DNA from 2 places in the Halopseudomonas oceani genome. Region 1 is predicted to be linked to the other one. Evidence: predicted binding sites of a transcription regulator. Region 1 holds the regulator's gene; the other holds the start of a gene.
What was found. The regulator FliA, encoded in region 1, starts transcription of late flagellar genes. The targets are predictions, from matches to a motif close to CTAAAGTTTNNNNNNNNNNNGCCGNTAA.
Positions count from the first base shown of each region.

Region 2: the regulator FliA is predicted to act here: its motif matches at 2,498-2,525, upstream of ACKPCU_RS15875 (flagellin).

Region 1 is NZ_OY781932.1:3,275,004-3,280,412, reverse strand. It holds gene flhA (flagellar biosynthesis protein FlhA) at 1-126, shown strand, start outside; gene flhF (flagellar biosynthesis protein FlhF) at 195-1,556, shown strand; gene fleN (flagellar synthesis regulator FleN) at 1,589-2,416, shown strand; gene ACKPCU_RS15285 (RNA polymerase sigma factor FliA) at 2,413-3,150, shown strand; gene ACKPCU_RS15280 (chemotaxis response regulator CheY) at 3,374-3,751, shown strand; gene ACKPCU_RS15275 (protein phosphatase CheZ) at 3,773-4,567, shown strand; gene ACKPCU_RS15270 (chemotaxis protein CheA) at 4,723-5,409, shown strand, end outside.
Region 2 is NZ_OY781932.1:3,391,456-3,396,864, forward strand. It holds gene fliD (flagellar filament capping protein FliD) at 1-521, opposite strand, end outside; gene ACKPCU_RS15870 (flagellar protein FlaG) at 619-1,023, opposite strand; gene ACKPCU_RS15875 (flagellin) at 1,098-2,297, opposite strand; gene ACKPCU_RS15880 (glycosyltransferase) at 2,551-5,409, opposite strand, start outside.

The sequences.
Region 1 (5,409 bases):
GGGCCGATTCGAATGATGATGGCCAAGTTTGTCCGCTACGCAGCCCCGGGCGCCCATGTACTGTCCTACCAGGAAATTCCGGACAGCAAGCAGGTCACCATCATTGCGACGGTTGGCCAGAACTGAACTGCAGCACTCTGAATGAATGACAGCAGCCGCCAGCGGGCGGTGCCAGAAAAGCGACGAGGTCAGCCATGAAAGTCAAACGTTTCTTTGCCGCAGACATGCGCCAGGCGATGAAGCTGGTTCGCGATGAGCTGGGCGCTGATGCGTCGATCATCGCCAATCGCCGGGTTGCCGGTGGCGTCGAGCTGACCGCTGCGCTGGACTACGAGGCGCCCCGTCTGACCACGCCGACACCGGGTCTGGATACCGAATTGAAGAAGACCCAGGAGCGCATTGTTGCCGCCCGCGCCGAGCTGGAGGTGGGCGAGATGGCTTCCCACGACCAGCCGTTGGTCAATCGCCAGCTGTTTGGTGACAGCATGCGCCACGCGGCGCGTCAGGGGTCGGTAGAAGCCCGCGACCTGCTGGATCGTCTGATTCAGGAACCGGTTGAGCCGGCTGCAACCAGCGCGCGGCCTGCAGCGGCTGAAGCGGCGCCGGCTCAGTCTGGCGATGACGCTGGCCTGAGTGCGATGCGCGCCGAGCTTGCGGGTCTGCGAGAGATGCTTGAGTCGCAGCTGGGGGGGATGGCCTGGGGACAGCTCAATCAGCATAAGCCGAAGCAGGCTGGCCTGTGGCGACGGCTGACCCAGATGGGGTTGCCAGCTGAGGTCAGTCAGGATTTGCTGCGTCAGGTTTCTGACGTGACCGAGCCGCGTCAGGCCTGGCGTATGCTGCTGGCCTATCTGGCCCACCGCGTACCGGTGCTGCGCGAAGAGCCGCTCGATGCCGGCGGCGTGATCGCGCTGGTCGGCCCTACCGGGGCTGGCAAGACCACGACCCTCGGCAAGCTGGCTGCCCGCTACGTGCTTAAGCACGGCAGCCAGCACGTTGCTCTGGTGACCATGGACACCTACCGTATCGGTGCCCATGAGCAGCTCCGCACCCTGGGGCGAATTCTCAACGTGCCGGTCAAGGTAGTTGACGAAAAGCAGGATCTCAACGATGTGCTGGCCGATTTTGCCGGCAAGCGACTGGTGCTGATCGACACCGCTGGCCTGCAGGCCAATGATCCCTATCTGCGCGGGCAGCTTGATACGCTGGCTCGTCAAGGCCACCGTGTACGCAACCTGCTGGTGTTGGCCGCAACCAGTCAGCATCGGGTAATGAAGGCTGCCTATCACACCTACAAGGCTTGCGGGCTGTCCGGCTGCATTCTCACCAAAATTGATGAAGCAGCTACGCTTGGTGAGTCGCTGGGGCTGGCGATGGAGCAGGGTTTGCCGGTAGCCTATCTGGCAGATGGCCAGCGCATACCGGACGATATCAGCCGTGCTGTTGGGCACCAACTGGTCAGTCGTGCCGTCAGCATGGCTGGCAACGATGCTCCGGCAGATCAGACCATGGCCGACGTTTTTGCCGGTATGATGCATACCCAGCGGGCAAGTTAAGCAATTTCACAGAATTAAGGTAATCAGCGCAGATGGGCAGCAAACATCCGGTTCAGGTAATCGCAGTCACCGGTGGTAAGGGTGGCATCGGCAAGACCAACGTGTCGGTGAACCTCAGCCTTGCTCTGGCGGAAATGGGGCGACGCGTCGTTCTGCTTGACGCTGACCTTGGTTTGGCGAATGTCGATGTGCTGCTTGGTCTCAAGCCCAAGGCCACGCTGGCTGATGTGCTGGAAGGCAAGTGCGACCTGCGCGACGTTCTGGTCACCGGCCCTGGCGGCATCCGTATTGTGCCTGCCGCTTCAGGTGCGGCCAACATGGTCAGCCTCAGTCACCAGCAGCATGCCGGTTTAATTCAGGCGTTCAGCGAGATCGGTGACAATATCGATGTACTGATCGTCGATACCGCAGCAGGTATCGGTGATTCAGTTGTCAGCTTTGTGCGCGCCGCCCAGGAAGCGCTGGTGGTCGTCTGTGACGAGCCGACCTCGATCACCGACGCCTATGCATTGATCAAGCTGCTCAACCGTGATTACGGCATGACTCGTTTCCGCGTATTGGCCAATATGGTCGGCACGCCGCAGGAAGGTCGCATGGTCTTTGCTAAGCTCACCAAAGTGACAGACCGTTTTCTCGACGTCGCGCTGCAGTATGTCGGTGCGGTTCCCTATGACGAAGCAGTGCGCAAATCGGTTCAGAAGCAGCGCGCGGTATTCGAAGCGTTCCCGCGCAGCAAAGCCTCACTGGCGATTCGCGCGATTGCCCAGAAAGTGGATGCCTGGCCTTTGCCGGCTAACCCGCGCGGACACCTTGAGTTTTTTGTCGAGCGTCTGGTGCAGCCCACAGGGTCTGGTCTATGACAGCACAGGCTGGCGGATTGAGCATGTATACACGAGCACAGAGTTCAGCAGGAGAACAGGATCGTCTCGTCGAGCAATATGCTCCTTTGGTCAAGCGGATTGCCTATCACTTGCTGGGGCGCTTGCCATCCAGCGTTCAGGTTGAAGATCTTATGCAGGCGGGCATGATCGGCCTGCTCGAAGCCTCCCGCAAATTTGATTTCGGCAAGGGTGCCAGCTTTGAAACCTACGCCGGTATTCGCATTCGCGGTGCGATGCTTGATGAAGTGCGCAAGGGGGACTGGGCGCCGCGCTCGGTTCACCGCAATACCCGTATGGTCAGTGATGCGATGCGTGCTGTGGAGGCGCGACTTGGGCGTGACGCTAAAGATCACGAGATTGCTGCCGAGTTGGAAATGAGTCTCGAGGAGTACTATACGATTCTCAGCGACACCGCCGGCAGCAAGTTGTTCAGCTTTGATGACCTGCTGGAGTCGGGTGCGCCGGCCGATGTGCAGGGCGGGGAAGAGCCTTTTTCGGGGCTGCAGGATGAGCGCTTCAGGGCGGCTTTGATTGAGGCTATCGACAGTTTGCCGGAGCGTGAGCGGCTGTTGCTGTCGCTTTATTACGACGAGGAGCTTAACCTCAAGGAAATTGGCGCCGTACTGGGCGTCAGTGAATCGCGGGTCAGTCAATTGCACAGTCAGTGTGCTGCCCGACTGCGTTCGAAGCTGGTCAGTTGGCGAAATGATTGATTTTGTCGTCAACATCCGGACAATGCTCGGATTGCTCGACAGGTACTAGCAGTGTTGTGTCGGTCGCCAGGATGGTGACACGAAGGGCGCGTCCGATCAGTCTGCTGATGGCAGTCGATTGATCAGAGCTTCTTTTACGGCTTGTTTGGTTATTTGCGATGGGTTTCTGGGGTGCAGGCCTGCACATTCCCTGGTTTGTACGGAGGTCGACTTGGACAAGAACATGAAAATTCTCATCGTTGATGATTTTTCGACGATGAGGCGCATCATCAAGAACCTGTTGCGCGACCTTGGGTTTACCAACACAGCCGAAGCCGACGACGGCAATACTGCGCTGCCGATGTTGCAGAGTGGCAGTTTCGATTTCCTGGTGACGGACTGGAATATGCCCGGCATGAGCGGCATCGACCTGTTGCGTGCGGTGCGTGCCGATGAACGGCTCAAGCACCTTCCGGTGCTGATGGTAACGGCCGAGGCAAAGCGCGACCAGATCATTGAAGCCGCGCAGGCAGGCGTTAATGGTTATGTGGTTAAGCCTTTCACTGCGCAGGCATTGAAAGAAAAGATCGAAAAGATCTTTGAGCGAGTTCAGGCTAAATAATAATCAACCGGGGTACAGGTTATGGCTTTGAGTAAGGATCCCGGCCAGGCGACTGCTCAGGAATTTGAACATTCGCTGAAGGACAATGCGCACCAGCTGGTTGGTCACCTCGAAAGCGGCAACTTCGGTGAAGCGTTGCTGGTCATTCATGCGATCAACCAGGCGCGTGACCGCGGCCTCTACCACGAAGTGGGACAGCTGACCCGGGCGCTGCACAACGCGATCGTCAATTTTCAGATCGATACCACCCATGCGCTGGGGGCTGATACCGACTCGTCCAAAATTTCCGATGCGTCCGACCGGCTCGACTATGTGGTTCAGCTGACCGACAAGGCAGCCAACCGCACGATGGATCTGGTTGAGGTCAGTGCGCCCAAGGTCGGTGATCTGGGGCAGCAGGCTAGTGCCTTGAAGGCAGATTGGCAGCGGCTACAGCGCCGCGAGATGGCGGCCGATGAATTCCGTGATCTCTATCGCCGGGTTGGCGAATTCCTTGAGCACACCGAAAGTACCAGTAAGGATTTGTCGATCAATCTGAACGACATCCTGCTGGCGCAGGATTATCAGGATCTGACCGGTCAGGTCATCAAGCGTGTGATCACGCTTGTGCACGATGTCGAAGAGAGTCTGGTCAATCTGGTCCGTATGGCGGGGCAAGTCGACCGCATTACCGGCATCAACCATGGCGATACGCCGGAAGAGGCAAAAAAATCCTCCTCCAGGGGTGAAGGTCCGCAAATTCATGCCGATAAAAGGGAAGACGTTGTTTCCGGTCAGGATGAGGTCGACGACCTTCTGTCCAGTCTCGGATTCTGATGTCAGTTGTAGCTGCCGTGCATCAGGCGCGTCGGCAGTTTGACTGCCCAAGGTGGCAACCTGGCAGCAACGTTGAATGACGGCGCAGTGCCTGGACGCAAGTCCGTGGTGGTGGTGCGTAGTCTTCCGATAACACGCCCGAGGGGAGTGGGTGCATGAGTTTCGATGCGGATGAAGAGATTCTCCAGGACTTTCTGGTCGAGGCCGGCGAGATTCTCGAGCAGTTGTCCGAACAGTTGGTCGAGCTGGAAAACCGGCCTGACGACATGGATCTGCTTAACGCCATCTTCCGCGGCTTTCACACCGTAAAAGGCGGCGCTGGCTTTCTGCAGCTCGATGCCCTCGTTGCCTGCTGTCATATCGCTGAAAACGTGTTCGACATTCTGCGCAAGGGTGAGCGAACGGTTTCCCCCGAGTTGATGGATGTTGTGCTGCAGGCGCTGGATACGGTCAACGGCATGTTCGCCCAGGTTCGAGAAAGCGAAGAGCCTACGCCTGCAGACCCGGCATTGCTGGCAGCACTGTCGGCCCTGGCTCAGCCCGCTTCGGCCGACGAAGTTGCTGCGGCACCTGCTGCCGTCGAGAAATCCGAGCCTGAAGCCGAGCCGGTTGAAACGGCCGCCCCTGCAGCTGCGGCTGACGGCGATATTACTGACGACGAATTTGAGCAGTTGCTGGATGCCCTGCACGGCGATGGCAGTGCGCCGACTGCGGCAGCCAAGGCTACCCCCGAGCCAGCCGCCAGTGCGGCATCCGACGAGATATCCGACGACGAATTTGAAGCGCTGCTGGATGAGCTGCATGGCGCAGGTAAAGCGCCCTCGGTCGCGGCTGGCGCCGCT
Region 2 (5,409 bases), 120 kb from region 1:
GAGCCACCTGCGCCATTAGGGTCAGTCACAACCGTCGCTGTAATCCCGCTGTCAGCGCTTTTCGCATTGATGGCATCACGAATACCCGAGAGACTGTTGTTATCTTCGGTAATTTCGACATCAATTGACGTGCTGCCGGCAGACAGCGTCAGGGTCCCGGTACCAACCGGATCAGTCGCGTTGGCTTGCCCGCGCAGCGCCACCTTGCTGGTCTGGGCAAGATTAAAGACCTGGAGGTCATAGCTGCCTGCCGAAGCCGCCGAGTCTGCCGTTACCGAGAAGACCTTGGAGTCACCGGAGGTTGCACTGCGAGCATTGTAGAGATCAGCGCTGTTCAGCTTTTCCAGAACCGACTGAAACGTCGACAAGGCACTGCGAAAACTACCCAGCGCAGTGAACTTGGAGGTTGTTGCGTTCTCAAGGCGAGACAGCTGGGCCGTCTTTGGCGCGCCATCCGCACTCACCAGAGCGCTGACAATCTTGTTGATTTCGAGACCTGAGCCAATACCAGTAATAGCCATAGTACTTACCTCGCGACCGTTTTTTGACGTATCGCCTGCCGAAAAGAAGGTTCCGGTCTATCAGGCAAGTTACGTGCCAGCAAACCGGCAAGCAGAGTCAGGCCTCTGCTTCGAACAACACGCTGCGAATTTCCGACAGGTTCTCGGCCAACCGCAACGCTTCCTCCGAGGGAATCTGGCGAATCACATCGCCGCTGGTTGCCTCGGTGACGTTGATAACCACCCGGCCGCTGTCTTCATCAAGGTTGAAGTTGATATCACGGCGCACCGACTGGACAAAACCCTGAATATCCGACACTGCCGCCTGCAGCTTCTCGCGCTCGGCTTCGGGTGACTGCTCAACCGCAGAGCGGGTCTGGGTTGCCACCTGTTCGGATGAGGAGGAACGATTCTGTGCAGCATCCATCTGCTTGACCTGACTTGCGTCAGTACCCGCTTCCACCGCAGCTGCGCGACTGGCAGGACGGGTCACTTCAAACGGTTTGATAACACCCATATCCATGGTGCTTACCTCGCAACGGACAAAGCGGGGAGAAGGCTGAAGCCCTCCCCCCGCATATTACCCCGGATCGTTTCTTAGCCCAAGAGGCTGAGAACGGCCTGAGGCAGCTGGTTGGCCTGGGCCAGGATCGCAGTACCTGCCTGTTGCAGGATCTGGTTCTTGGTCAGGTTTGCAGTTTCAGCCGCGTAGTCAGTGTCCTGAATCCGGCCGCGAGCGGCAGAGGCGTTCTCGGACACGTTCTGCAAGTTAGCGATGGTCGACTCGAAGCGGTTCTGAATCGCACCGAGGTCAGCTCGCTGAGAGTCGATGGACGCAATCGCCTCGTCGATGATGTAGACCGCTTCCTGAGCAGATTTCGCATCGCTGATGTCGATATCTTTCACAGTATTTTTAGTGGTCACGTCGGACAGCGCTACGTCAGTGGCAGAACCAGCTGCAGTCTCTGCTGCCGCCACGGTCGCACCAGTCGCAAACGCGAAGGACAGCTCGCCCTTGGCAGTACCAACATCGGCGTCAGTAACCACAGAGATAGTGCCATCATCCTGTACGAAGGCACCCACACCCATGTTGGCATCGTTGATCACGGTTGCCAGCAGTTGGGTCTGTTCAGCTGCAGTTGCGCCAGACGCGTATTCAGCGCTGATGGTGAAGACACGATCAGTGCCGTCAGCGCTGCCGGATGCCACGGTAAAGGTGACTGCAACAGCACCAGAAGCACTAGCGGCGGCCTGAGCAGCAACCGAACCGGAGCTGATCGAATCGCTCTTCAGCTCTTTGGTGCTAACTTCATCCAGCTTGATGCTGATCGCTTCGTTGGCAGCGCTACCAACCTGGAAGGTTTCGGTACCAAAGCTGCCATCAAACAGTTTCTTGCCACCGAACGCAGTAGTGTTGGCGATACGATCCAGTTCTTTCTTCAGCTCGGTCACTTCAGCGTTCAGAGCGTCACGCTCGGTTTCACCGTTGGAGCCGTTGGCTGATTGCAGAGCCAGGTCACGCATACGCTGCAGAATGTTGGTGGACTCTTGCAGAGCACCTTCAGCAGTTTGTGCGATGGAGATACCGCTGTTGGCGTTCTTCGCAGCGACGCCCAGACCATTAATCTGACTGGTCAGGCGGTTGGAGATCTGCAGACCGGCAGCATCATCTTTTGCGCTGTTGATGCGCGAACCGGAGGACAGACGCTCAAGAGAAGTGGCCAGCGCGTTGGAGGAAGATCCCAAGTTGCGCTGAGCGTTCAGAGAAGCTGTGTTTGTGTTGACTGTAAGGGCCATGGTATTGCCTCCAAAGGACCTGAAAATGTTTGCCTGAGCTTGCGACTCGTGGGCCGGACCTGCCCAGGCACCCATTGAGTTCGCATTCGATTACTTTATCGACACCTTGTCCGAAAGCTTTAGGAGGAAATTCATTTTTTATCGGCGAATTCTTCCAGTCAGCTATAGCGTGACTGGCAACCATGCCAGCCACGATCCATGTATCGACCTCAGGCAGAAATCCTTTAGCGACCGTTCGTCACTGCCCAACGGTTCAGGGCAACCAGCCCTGCTGCCAGGCGGTGAGCCCCTGCTCGTCCAGCATCCAGCGCGCACGCACCGCCTGCTGCAGGGCCCTGCCCTGGCTGGCTGAGGCGGCAGCGTCGGCTAGGTGCATGCGAATCGCCTCCATCCAGTCGCGATAGCGGTTCTTCACTCGAGTTACCGGCAAATCACCCGCGTAACAGCGTACGTCCGAGCAGATGACCGGGTACGCGCAGATGCCATATTCGAGCAGACGCAGATTACTCTTGCACTCGTTGAACAGGTTCTCTTCAACCGGGGCCAATGCCAGGTCCAGATTAAGGCTTGCCAGCTTACGCGGATACTCGTCGATCCGTACACCGGGATGAAATTCATGCACATAGGGCCTGATCGCATCCGGACACATCCCAAAGAACACCCACTCAACCTCACTTGCCAGATCACGAACAACATCCATGATCAGTTCAAGGTCACCAGTATGACTGGAGCCACCAGCCCAGCCGACGCGCGGTTTTCCGGACTGCCCCCGCAGAGACTCCGGCAGGTTGCCCCAAATGCGCGGCTCCAGCCGATTGGGGACCACGCGAATATCAGGGTGATAACCACTCAGCGCCTCAGCCAACGGTTCGGTGGAAACAACGAACCGGTCTACCAGCGCAAGACCGCGCTTGAGCGAGCGCACGATGTCCTTGGGCATATGTGCCCGGTGAACACTCTTCATCGGCAGATTGGGTAGATAGTCGTCAAGTTCATACACTTTAAAGGCTGGAGAGAAGGCTTTCATGCGCCGCATCGCTTCCAAACGCTCGTCACCGATCTGGCGCTGCAAAATGATCACATCCGGGTTGTATCGCTCAAGGTCAGCAGGGTGCATCAACCCTTGTGAAAGCGCACCGTCCACCAGCCCGGCCGCCAACAACGCGCCGAACGGTTGAATCACACGATAGTGCCCGCAACCAAAGATGTCGGCAGGGTGCGCCAGCACAACTGGACTGGGCCGCCAGATATCCAGCGGCCGCCAGGAAATCTGCGTATCAGTCAGCTTGAAGCCGCCCTTCCTTACTAAGGAAAAATTCGCGTTATAGGCAGGATCCCGTGCCAAGCGTGGCAGCCAACGTTGATAGAGTTTGTCCTCAACCTCAGTAGGCAACGCCTCAGGTGTGCTCGCAAGCAACAGCGTAGCCGCCGGCGTCCAGACCAACAGATGGCCGTTTGCCGTCAACCGCAGGCACAGATCCAGCAGCGCCGCCTGGCCATCAAACTCGACAGCGTCAAGACCACCAAGCTCAACGTAGACAGACTTGCGGACCAGCACACAGCCCGCACCCAGCGCGCTTGGATTCAGGTCAACCTGCAGGCGCTGCATATAGCCGGGCGCATCGACCGACTCACCGACAAACACCCTGCCCGCGGGCCCCTGCAGCCCAAGTACAAGACCGGCACTGGTTACCTTGCCATCAGCATCAATCGCTTTGGCACCTACAGCGCCCACCTCCGGCCGCAGTCCATGATTGAGCAGCGCGTCCAGCCAACCGGCCTCCAGCACCGCCGCCTCTGCCTGTAACAACAACAGATAGTCACCCTCGGCGTTCAAGGCTGCCTGGTTGTATAGGTCGCTGTCGGACAGCTCCGTGGCTGAACGCAGGACCAGCAGTTGATCACTCGCCATCTCTTCAACCGACTGCAGCCACTGCAGCGTTGCCGGATCAGAGCTCGCGTTATCCACCAGCAGAATCTGATATCTGGGGTACTGAGTATGCTCCAACACACTCATGACACAGCGCTGGGCTGCCGCCAGTTGGTCTCGTACGATAATGACGATGGAGACTAAAGGCTGCTCGCTGTGTCCGTATTCGACCCGATACTGCCCAGGCCGAACCGCCACAACAGCAGCCTGGTCATAGCCACGCGCACGCAGATGCCGGGTGATGGCATCACGCTCTTTTACGGAGTCTGTAAGCAGTGATGCTGAGTTCAGCACCAGTGGCTCGGAAACATGCCCAAAACCGCTCACTCCCTGCTGGTTGATCAGGCGCAACACCACATCCAGCTCCATGGCCTCGCCACTATCTTGCGCGAAGCCTCCCAGCCCCAGTAGTTCGGTGCGTCGGAACAACCAGTTACCGATCAGGCCACGAGGAAAACTCAGCAAGTAGTCGAGGTTGAAATCCGGACGCAAAAGGGGACCAAGGTCATCACCTTCCTGGTGCCACAAAGCATCCGCATAGATGGCACGGCAGTCGGGGTTGGCCAACAATTCCAGCGACACCACCTGCACCCCGCTGGAAACCAGCTCATCGCCGGCCTGCAACAACATGACCCAGTCGCAGGTCAGCTCTGCCAGCAAACGGTTTAGCGCTTCGACCCAGTCTTGCTGCTCACATTGACTCCAGGCTGGCATCGAGTTATCCGGCCGCGCGCCGGTACTCAACACATGCAGCGAGATGTTCCCGGCATCGACGTCGCAGGTCAGTGAGCGGATCGACCGCGCCAACGCGGCTGCGTCGGCAGCCATATCCAGTACAAGAACAGTCAGCGTCGCGCCAGCGGATCGACACGCTTCAATGTGCTCCTTCGCAAGTCGCTGCTGCACCGGCGTCATCACCCGAGAAGCGAGCCAGGTGCGCACTGGCGTCGCATCGACCTTGCCGGTCACCCCAAGGCTTCGGAGCTGAAGCGCTCGCCCCTTGCGAACACGGTCACTGGCCAAATCAGAATGGCGTCGATAGATCTCCTGGTATAAAGAGGCGAACCGCTCTCGTTCGCGGCTCAACATATGATCATCCGAACCGCTTCCAGCTTCCCGGGTCCGCACCTCGGCGGTGACGTCCGCCACATGCACCAGAGGGAAGCGAGCCGCCAGGCGCAG